Regions from separate parts of the Streptosporangium sp. NPDC002607 genome, predicted to be linked through region 1. Evidence: predicted binding sites of a transcription regulator. Region 1 holds the regulator's gene; the other holds the start of a gene.

What was found. Region 1 encodes HrcA, which represses chaperone genes, less so after heat shock. Its sites were predicted from a motif close to TTGGCACTCTCNNNNNGAGAGTGCCAA; they were not measured.
Region 2: groES (co-chaperone GroES) is a predicted target of HrcA. The motif match lies at 2,839-2,865, and genes of this name have one in related genera.

The regions. Positions count from the first base shown of each region.
Region 1 covers NZ_JBSFWD010000002.1:37,377-41,792, reverse strand. Annotated here, with positions in the region: gene ACWD3H_RS02690 (DUF3097 domain-containing protein) at 1-526, opposite strand, end outside; gene ACWD3H_RS02685 (hypothetical protein) at 585-1,325, opposite strand; gene hrcA (heat-inducible transcriptional repressor HrcA) at 1,509-2,522, shown strand; gene dnaJ (molecular chaperone DnaJ) at 2,537-3,676, shown strand; gene ACWD3H_RS02670 (16S rRNA (uracil(1498)-N(3))-methyltransferase) at 3,710-4,416, shown strand, end outside.
Region 2 covers NZ_JBSFWD010000026.1:120,138-124,553, reverse strand. Annotated here, with positions in the region: gene ACWD3H_RS27405 (sigma-70 family RNA polymerase sigma factor) at 1-451, opposite strand, end outside; gene groL (chaperonin GroEL) at 725-2,347, opposite strand; gene groES (co-chaperone GroES) at 2,438-2,749, opposite strand; gene ACWD3H_RS27390 (class I SAM-dependent methyltransferase) at 2,992-4,158, shown strand; gene ACWD3H_RS27385 (hypothetical protein) at 4,351-4,416, shown strand, end outside.

The DNA.
Region 1 (4,416 bases):
TCCGGCTCTCCTTGGAACCGGGGACCAGGTGGTCGACGAGCACACCTAGGCGGCGGCCAGGGCCCGGTCGGAACTCCTCGACGATGGCGGGCAGGTGATCGACCCCCTCCAGATACTCCACGACCACACCCTCGACCCTCAGGTCGTGGCCCCAGACCTTCTCCACGAGCGCGGCGTCGTGCACGCCCTCCACGTATATCCGGCTCTCCCTGGCCACCTGGGCCCGCAGGCCCTCCACCGCGATGGAGCCCGACGCGCTCCGCCTGGGGCCACGTGGCGCGGCGGCCGGGCGCACGAGCGTCACCGCCTTGCCCTCCAGGAGGAACGCGGCGGGCTCCAGTGGGAAGACCCGCCGGCGGCCGAAGCGGTCCTCCAGGGTGACGGCCTCCTTGTCGCAGGCCACCACGGCGCCGCAGAAGCCGCCGTCGGCGTCCTCGACGACCAGATCGAGTTCGGCGGGAACCTGGGGAATCCCCCCTCTGCGGGGGCGCCGCCAGTCTCCCGCCAGAACGTCACGCTCGTACATCACCGACCGCCCACCGTCTCTCGCAAAGGATCACGTGGGACGCTAGCAAACGCCACGGTCACCTGCCGTAGGGTCCCGGCGCTCCCCACTGCCCCGCCGACGCGGCGGCCCTGCGCTTGCGGGCGTTGCCCCGCTTCACCAATACGACGATCGTCACGATGATGGCCAGCAGGATCCCGATGCCGGGCACCGCGAACAGGGCGATCACCCCGCCGACCAGTGATCCGGCGGCGAGTTCCCGGCCCACGCCGAACGTGGTGCCCTCCACGGGGTCGGCGGTACAGGTGACCTGGTAGTCGCCTGCCTGCTCCACGCCGATCTGCAGGCCCATCTCCCAGACGACGCCGTCGGAGCCCGACACGGTCTGCTGGACGAGCGGCTTCTGCAGGCTGGGCGTGCCGGTGCCGCCGGTCAGCGTGCACTCGAAATTGGTGGGTCCACTGGTGGAGACATAAATGGCGGGCTTGTCGGCCGGGTCGAGCGTGACCGTCGTGTTTTCGCCGGGGGCGAACGTCTTCGTCGGCGCCGCGCTGGTGACCGCGCCCAGCACGCCACCGGCGAAGCCGCCGATGCCGACGATGATGCTGACCAGGGCGAGCAGCCATACCCCGACGATCCATCCGATACCGGGCTTGATCTTCCCGGTGGGGGGCGGGCTCTGCGGGGCGCCGTAGCCGGGAGGTGCGTAACCGTAGGAGGGGCCGTTCTGGTGGGGCTGCTGACCATACGGCTGCTGGGGGGAGCCGTAACCGGGGTTGCGGGAGGCATCACCCGGAAAAGAACCAAAATCATTGGACATGTACGAATTGTGGTGGAAATTGGTTGAAGCGCGATAGCAGTTGACTTGCCAACGGCTTGGCGTCATCATCCGCACCTCTTGCTTATCGCGCCTTCCGCACGGGGGCCGTACACTTGGCACTCGGGAACACAGAGTGCCAGACCTCGTGTTTCCCATCTGAACGCAGGCAGGGAGGTGACCACGTTGGTCGACGACCGGAAGCTCGCCGTGCTTCGCGCCATCGTCGAGGACTACGTGTCCACCAACGAGCCGGTGGGTTCCAAGGCTCTCGCGGATCGGCACAGTCTGGGGGTGTCCCCGGCGACGATCCGTAACGACATGGCGGTGCTGGAGGAGCAGGGCTACATCGCCCAGCCCCACACCAGCGCCGGCCGGGTGCCCACGGACAAGGGCTACCGGCTCTTCGTTGACCGGCTCTCGCAGGTGAAACCCCTGTCGAGCGCGGAGCGCAAGGCCATCGAGAGCTTTCTCGCGGGTGCGGTGGACATCGACGACGTCGTCATGCGGACGGTGCGGCTGCTTGCCCAGCTCACCCGGCAGGTCGCCGTGGTGCAGTACCCGACGCTGACCAACTCGACGGTCCGGCACGTCGAGCTGGTGCCGCTGAGCGAGCGCCGGCTGATGTTCGTGCTCATCACCAACACCGGCCGGGTGGAGCAGCGCGTGGTCGAGCTGCCCGACGTCGTGGACGAGCAGCGGGTGGCCCATCTGCGAGCGGTCCTCAACACCTCCCTCGACGGCTGCGGGCTCACCGGCGTTCCCGACAAGGTCGCCGACCTGCCGGAGCGGCTGCCCGCCGAGGACCGGCCGCTCGCGGCCACGATCCTGTCCGTGCTGCTGGAGTCCCTGGTGGACAGGCACGATGAAAAGATCGTTTTTGCCGGGGCCGCCAACCTCGCGGGAGCCGACTTCACGGTCGGGCTCCGCGATGTGCTGGAGGCGCTGGAAGAGCAGGTCGTGCTCATGCGACTGCTCGGTGAGACCTCCGACCTGTCGGCGCTGACCGTGCGGATCGGCTCGGAGAACCCCTACACCGGACTCCAGGGCACGTCGATCGTCGCCGCCGGATACGGTTCTGGGGACAAGCAACTGGCCCGGCTAGGTGTGCTGGGCCCAACGCGGATGGACTATCCGGTCACGATGGGCGCGGTGCGCGCGGTGGCACGCTACGTCAGCCAGATCCTGGCTGCATCATAAGAGGTCAACGAAAAGTGGCTAAGAGCGACTACTACGGCACCCTCGGGGTGCGCCGTGACGCCAGTGCGGAAGAGATCAAGAAGGCGTACCGACGTCTGGCGCGCGAACTGCATCCTGACGTCAACCCCGACCCCGAGACTCAGGAGCGCTTCAAGGAGATCACCCAGGCCTACGAGGTCCTGTCCGACTCCAGCAAGCGGCAGATGTACGACATGGGGGCCGACCCGTTCGCCTCGGGCGGTGCGGGGGCCGGAGGCTTCGGTGCCGGTTTCCCGTTCAGCGACATCATGGACGCCTTCTTCGGTGCGGCCGGTGGCGGCGGCGGTCGCGGCCCCCGCTCGCGTGCCCGTCGCGGACGCAACGCCACCATCCGGGTCGAGCTCGACCTGCGCGAGTCGGGCTTCGGCACGACCCGTGAGCTGGTCGTCGACACCGCGGTGGTCTGCGAGGTCTGCACGGGTTCGGGCGCCGCCGCAGGCACCCACCCCGACACCTGTGACATGTGTCATGGCCGGGGCGAGGTCTCCCAGGTCACCCGCTCCTTCCTCGGCCAGGTCATGACCTCACGGCCCTGTCCCCAGTGCGGCGGCTTCGGGTCGATCATCCGCCACCCCTGCCAGGAGTGCTCCGGCGACGGCCGGGTCCGTACCCGGCGGACCATCAAGGTCCGCATCCCGGCCGGGGTGGAGGACGGCACCCACATCCAGCTCGCCGGAGAGGGTGAGATCGGCCCAGGTGGCGGCCCGCCCGGCGACCTGTTCCTGGAGATCGTCGAGCGCCCCCACGAGATCTTCGAGCGGCGCGGCGACGACCTGCACTGCACGGTGCAGATCCCGATGACCGCGGCCGCGCTCGGCACCATCCTGACCATGGAGACGCTCGACGGAGCCGAGGAGCTGGACATCCGTCCCGGTACGCAGTCGGGGCAGACGATCCCGCTCTACGGCCGCGGTGTGCAGCGCCTGAACGAGACCGGCCGCGGCGATCTGCTGATCCATGTGAACGTGGAGACCCCCTCCCGTCTCGATACGGCACAGGAGGAGCTGCTGAGGGAGCTCGCCAAGCTCCGCGGCGAGGAGCGCCCGCCCGGCAAGTTCGCCCCCGGGCAGCAGAGTTTCTTCTCCCGGCTGCGGGACGCCTTCAATGGCCGCTGACCCGGACCGCTCCCGCTCACGCCCCGACGGCTCATGACCGTTCCGGTCTTCCTGGCCGAACCCGCCGACCTGGCCAGGCCGGAGTTCGTCTTCGGCGGCCCCGAAGGGCGCCACGCGGCGGCCGTACGGCGGCTGCGGGCCGGGGAGCGGCTTGACCTGACGGACGGGGCGGGCTCCGTCGCCGAGTGCGTGGTGATCGAGGCGGGCAAGGATTCGCTCCGGGTCCAGGTACTGCGCCGTCACGAGGTGCCCGTGCCGTCCCCGCGTCTGGTCGTGGTCCAGGGGCTGCCCAAGGGCGACCGGGGCGAGCTGGCCGTGGAGATGATGACCGAGGCGGGGGTGGACGTGATCGTCCCCTGGGCCGCGGCCAGGTGTGTCACCCAGTGGAAGGGCGAGCGCGCGGCCAAGGCGCTGGCCCGCTGGCGCTCCACGGCGCGTGAGGCGGGCAAGCAGTCACGTCGCTTCCGCCTGCCCGAGGTGACCGAGCTCGCCTCCACCGCCGGGGTCGCCGCCCTGCTGTCGGCGGCGGCGCTCGGCGTCGTGCTGCACGAGGAGGCCGCCTCCCCGCTGTCCGGCCTGCCGCTCCCCGCGGGCGGCGACATCGTCGTGGTGGTCGGCCCGGAGGGTGGGGTGTCGCAGGAGGAGATCGCCGTCTTCCGCGAGGCCAAGGCGGTGCCGGCGCTGCTCGGGCCGACGGTGCTGCGTACCTCGACGGCCGGGGTCGTCGCGGCGGCGGTGCT
Region 2 (4,416 bases), on a different contig from region 1:
GTTCGGCCTCGATGTAGCGCACCACGGTCTCCTCGGGCCCCGGCCCCTCGTCGGGCCCGTCAGGAAGGTCCTGGGTGGGCACGGCGGACCGTACGGAGCTGCGCAGCGCGTCGGCCACCTTGTGCGACGCGATGCCGAAGACGAAGGACGCGAACGGGCGCCCCATGTCACGGTAACGGGGCAGCGCGGACAGCACCGCGATACATACTTCCTGGGCCACGTCGTCCGCGATGTGATACTGACCGGAAACCCGGCCCAGACGACCACGGCAATAACGGACGACCATCGGCCGCAGTTGCGCGATCAGAGATTCGATCGCGGTGCGATCCCCCTGAACGGCGAGGCTCGTCAGATCCTTGAGATCGTCCCTATGGACGCCCCCTTCGGACCTCGTCGCAAGCCTCACCCCATTTTTGGCGTCGGCGACGCATCCCTCGGTCACGTTAGGCATGATGCCCGCCCTGATAGTGCCTGTCGTCATGGCAAACGGCTACGGATTGGTCACATTGAGGCGGCGATAACGGTGCGTAATCACACAGTGACCACGACGACTACGCTATGTGCAAATATTTCATTCGATTGCCAAATACATCGACTATTCGGAGGAACCGCGTTTGCCCTTACGAGTGACGCGCCATGACGCGGTGCGGGCACATTTGGTTTACCGCAAAACGCGAACGGCTCGCGCCTCCGGGGAGACGCGAGCCGTTCGGAACCGGTGAGATCAGTGACCGTGGCCGTGGCCGTGGCCCTGACCGGCGGCGGCCGGAGCCTCCTCCTCGGGCTTGTCCACCACGAGCGCCTCGGTCGTCAGCAGCATGCCGGCGATGGAGGCCGCGTTCTGGACGGCCGAGCGGGTGACCTTGACCGGGTCGATGACACCCTGGGCGATCAGGTCGCCGTACTCGCCGGTGGCGGCGTTGAGGCCGTGGCCGACGGGCAGGTCGGCGACCTTGAAGGTCACCACGTAGCCTTCGAGGCCGGCGTTCTCCGCGATCCAGCGGGCCGGCTCGACGAGCGCCTTGCGGACGATGGCGACACCGGTCGCCTCGTCGCCGGTCAGGCCCAGGTCGTCGAGGACCTTGGAGACGTGCACGAGCGCGGAGCCACCGCCGGAGACGATGCCCTCCTCGATCGCCGCGCGGGTCGCCGAGATGGCGTCCTCCAGGCGGTGCTTCTTCTCCTTCAGCTCCACCTCGGTGGCCGCGCCGACCTTCAGCACGCAGACGCCGCCGGAGAGCTTGGCGAGACGCTCCTGGAGCTTCTCACGGTCCCAGTCGGAGTCGGACTGCTCGATGGCGAGCTTGATCTCCTTGACCCGGTCGGCGATCGCCGAGGCCTCGCCGGCACCGTCGACGACGGTGGTGGAGTCCTTGGTGATGACGACGCGCCGGGCGGTGCCCAGCACCTCCAGGCCGACGTGCTCCAGCTTGAGGCCGATCTCCTCGCTGACCACCTGGCCACCGGTGAGGATGGCGATGTCCTGCAGCATGGCCTTGCGGCGGTCACCGAAGCCCGGCGCCTTGACGGCGACGGAGGTGAAGGTGCCACGGATCTTGTTCGTGACGAGAACCGCGAGGGCCTCGCCCTCGACGTCCTCGGCGATGACCAGCAGGGCCTTCTTCGTCTGCGCGATCTTCTCGAGCAGCGGCAGGAAGTCGGCGACAGAGGAGATCTTGTTCTGGGTGATCAGGATGTAGGGGTCCTCCAGGACCGCCTCCATGCGCTCCTGGTCGGTCACCATGTAGGGCGACAGGTAGCCCTTGTCGAACTGGAGACCCTCGGTGAACTCGAGCTCCAGGCCCATGCTGTTGGACTCTTCGACGGTGATGACACCGTCCTTGCCCACCTTGTCGAACGCCTCGGCGATCAGCTCGCCGATCTTGGCGTCCTGCGCGGAGATCGTCGCCACATTCGCGATCTCCTTCTTGTCCTCGACCGGGCGGGCCGACTCGATCAGCCTGTCGCTGACGGTCTTGGCCGCGATGTCGATGCCGCGCTTGAGGGAGAGCGGCTGGGCACCGGCGGCCACGTTGCGCAGGCCTTCGCGGACCATGGCCTGGGCCAGGACGGTCGCGGTGGTGGTGCCGTCACCGGCGACGTCGTTGGTCTTGGTCGCCACTTCCTTGGCCAGCTGCGCGCCAAGGTTCTCGTACGGCGCCTCAAGCTCGACCTCGCGGGCGATGGTGACACCGTCGTTGGTGATGGTCGGCGCACCGAACTTCTTGTCGATGACGACATTGCGGCCACGCGGGCCCAGCGTCACCTTGACCGCGTCCGCGAGAGCGTTCACGCCGCGCTCGAGAGCTCGGCGCGCGTCCTCCTCGAACGACAGGATCTTCGGCATGACAGTCCTCTCTATAAGTACGTCGGCGCATCAAAGCCCCGGGCGCTCTCGCGACCCGGGGCTCGATACGTCATCTTTGTGAAGCGAGAACTACTTCTCGATGATGGCGAGCACGTCACGGGCGGAGAGCACGAGGTACTCCTCGCCGTTGTACTTCACCTCGGTGCCGCCGTACTTGCTGTAGAGGACCACGTCGCCCTCCTTGACGTCGAGCGGAATCCGCTTCTCGCCCTCGTCGTCCCAGTTGCCCGGACCCACCGCGAGGACCTTGCCCTCCTGCGGCTTCTCCTTGGCGGTGTCCGGGATGACCAGACCGGAAGCGGTGGTCTGCTCGGCCTCAAGCGGCTGGACCACAATGCGGTCGCCAAGCGGCTTAACGGGAACCTTGGTGGCGGTCGTCACGTCGGACCTCCCCTTCAGATTTGAATGATCTAGAAGAGGCGACCAGCGGTCTGCCGTCGCGGGTGTCAGACCTGCCTCGTCGCATGTATTTGGCACTCTCACCGGGAGAGTGCCAATACGGAACAGTATGCAAGGAGGGCTTGACAGTCAACACGGAGCGCCCGTCTGCGCTTCGGGCGAACGTCAAACCAGGTGGAAGCCCCTCGCGAAGCCCCACGGTGAAGGCGGTAGCGTCGGGTGGTGTGAATCTCGACGCATTCCGCGAACTCCTGACCCCGCGCGGCCAGGAGGCGCTGGGCGCGGCGGCCGAGGCCATCGGCGACGACCCGGTGGCGGCGGTGACAAGGTTAAGAAAGATCTACGATGCGGACCTGACCTCGGCGGCGCTCACCCAGGCCGAACTCAGGCTGCGCGCGAGGGAGAAGTTCGGCGCCGACGCCGATCTCATGTACTTCACCCGGCCCGGCCTGGAGCAGGCCACCCGCCGCGAGGTGGCCGACCACCGGGCGCGACGCGTCCCCGCGGGTTCCCGGGTCGCCGACGTCTGCTGCGGTATCGGCGGAGACCTCCTCGCCCTGGCCAGGGCCGGATGCGTCGTCGAGGCGGTCGACGCCGATCCGCTCACCGCCGCGATCGCGGCGGCCAACGCCGCCGCCCTGGGCTTCGGCGACCGGGTCTCGGTCCGCGCCGCCGACGCCTCCACCCTGGACCCGGCCGCCTTCGACGTCCTGTTCGCCGACCCCGCGCGCCGTACCGCGCGGGGCAGGACCTTCGACCCGATGGCCTACTCGCCCGCCTGGCCCGCCGTACTGGAGATGGTGGCCAGGGCCGGGGCCGCCTGTCTGAAGGTCGCCCCCGGGATCCCGTACGAGTTCGTCCCCGCCGGGGCGGAGGCCGAATGGGTCTCCTACCGGGGCGACGTCAAGGAGGCCGTGATCTGGTGCGGCACGCTGGCGGGCGAGACGGCACGCAGGGCCACGATCCTGCCGTCGGGCGTCACGATGACGCCCGACCCCACCCTCGGCGATCCCGGCACCGGCCCGGCGGGCCGCTACATCTACGAGCCTGACGGCGCGGCGATCCGCGCCCACCTGGTCGCCGAGATCGCCGCGTCGGTCGGCGGGCGCCTGCTCGACCCGCAGATCGCCTACATCACCGGCGACGTCGCGGCGCCGACGCCGTGGGCGTCGCGGTACGAGGTCCACGAGACGCTGCCGTTCTCGCTCAAGCGGCTGCGGGCGGCGCTCCGCGAGCGCGGGGCCGGCAATGTGACGATCAAGAAACGTGGCTCCGCGGTGGATGTCGACCGTCTCAGGAAAGACCTCCGGCTGCCCGGAGGTGAATCCGCGACGGTCATTCTCACCCGAATAGGTGACAGGCCATTTGCTTTCATATGCAGCCCCAGCTGACCAGCCAAAATGGTCGATTATTCCAGCAAGCCGACAATTCCTGTCTTTTAACCTCGCCCCTGGAAAACCTTGATCCAGAGGCTAAGGTTGCCGGGCGGGAGTTCTCTCTCGCCTCCGATTTCATCCCGTTCATCGGCAGAACCGACCCAATCCAACCGCGCGGCTGAGCGTCGGCGAGCGAAGGAGCTCTCGGTGGATCACTCTGACCACGCCCTGCTCCAGGCGGGCAGCCAGACCGCCATCTCCGACCGGATGCGC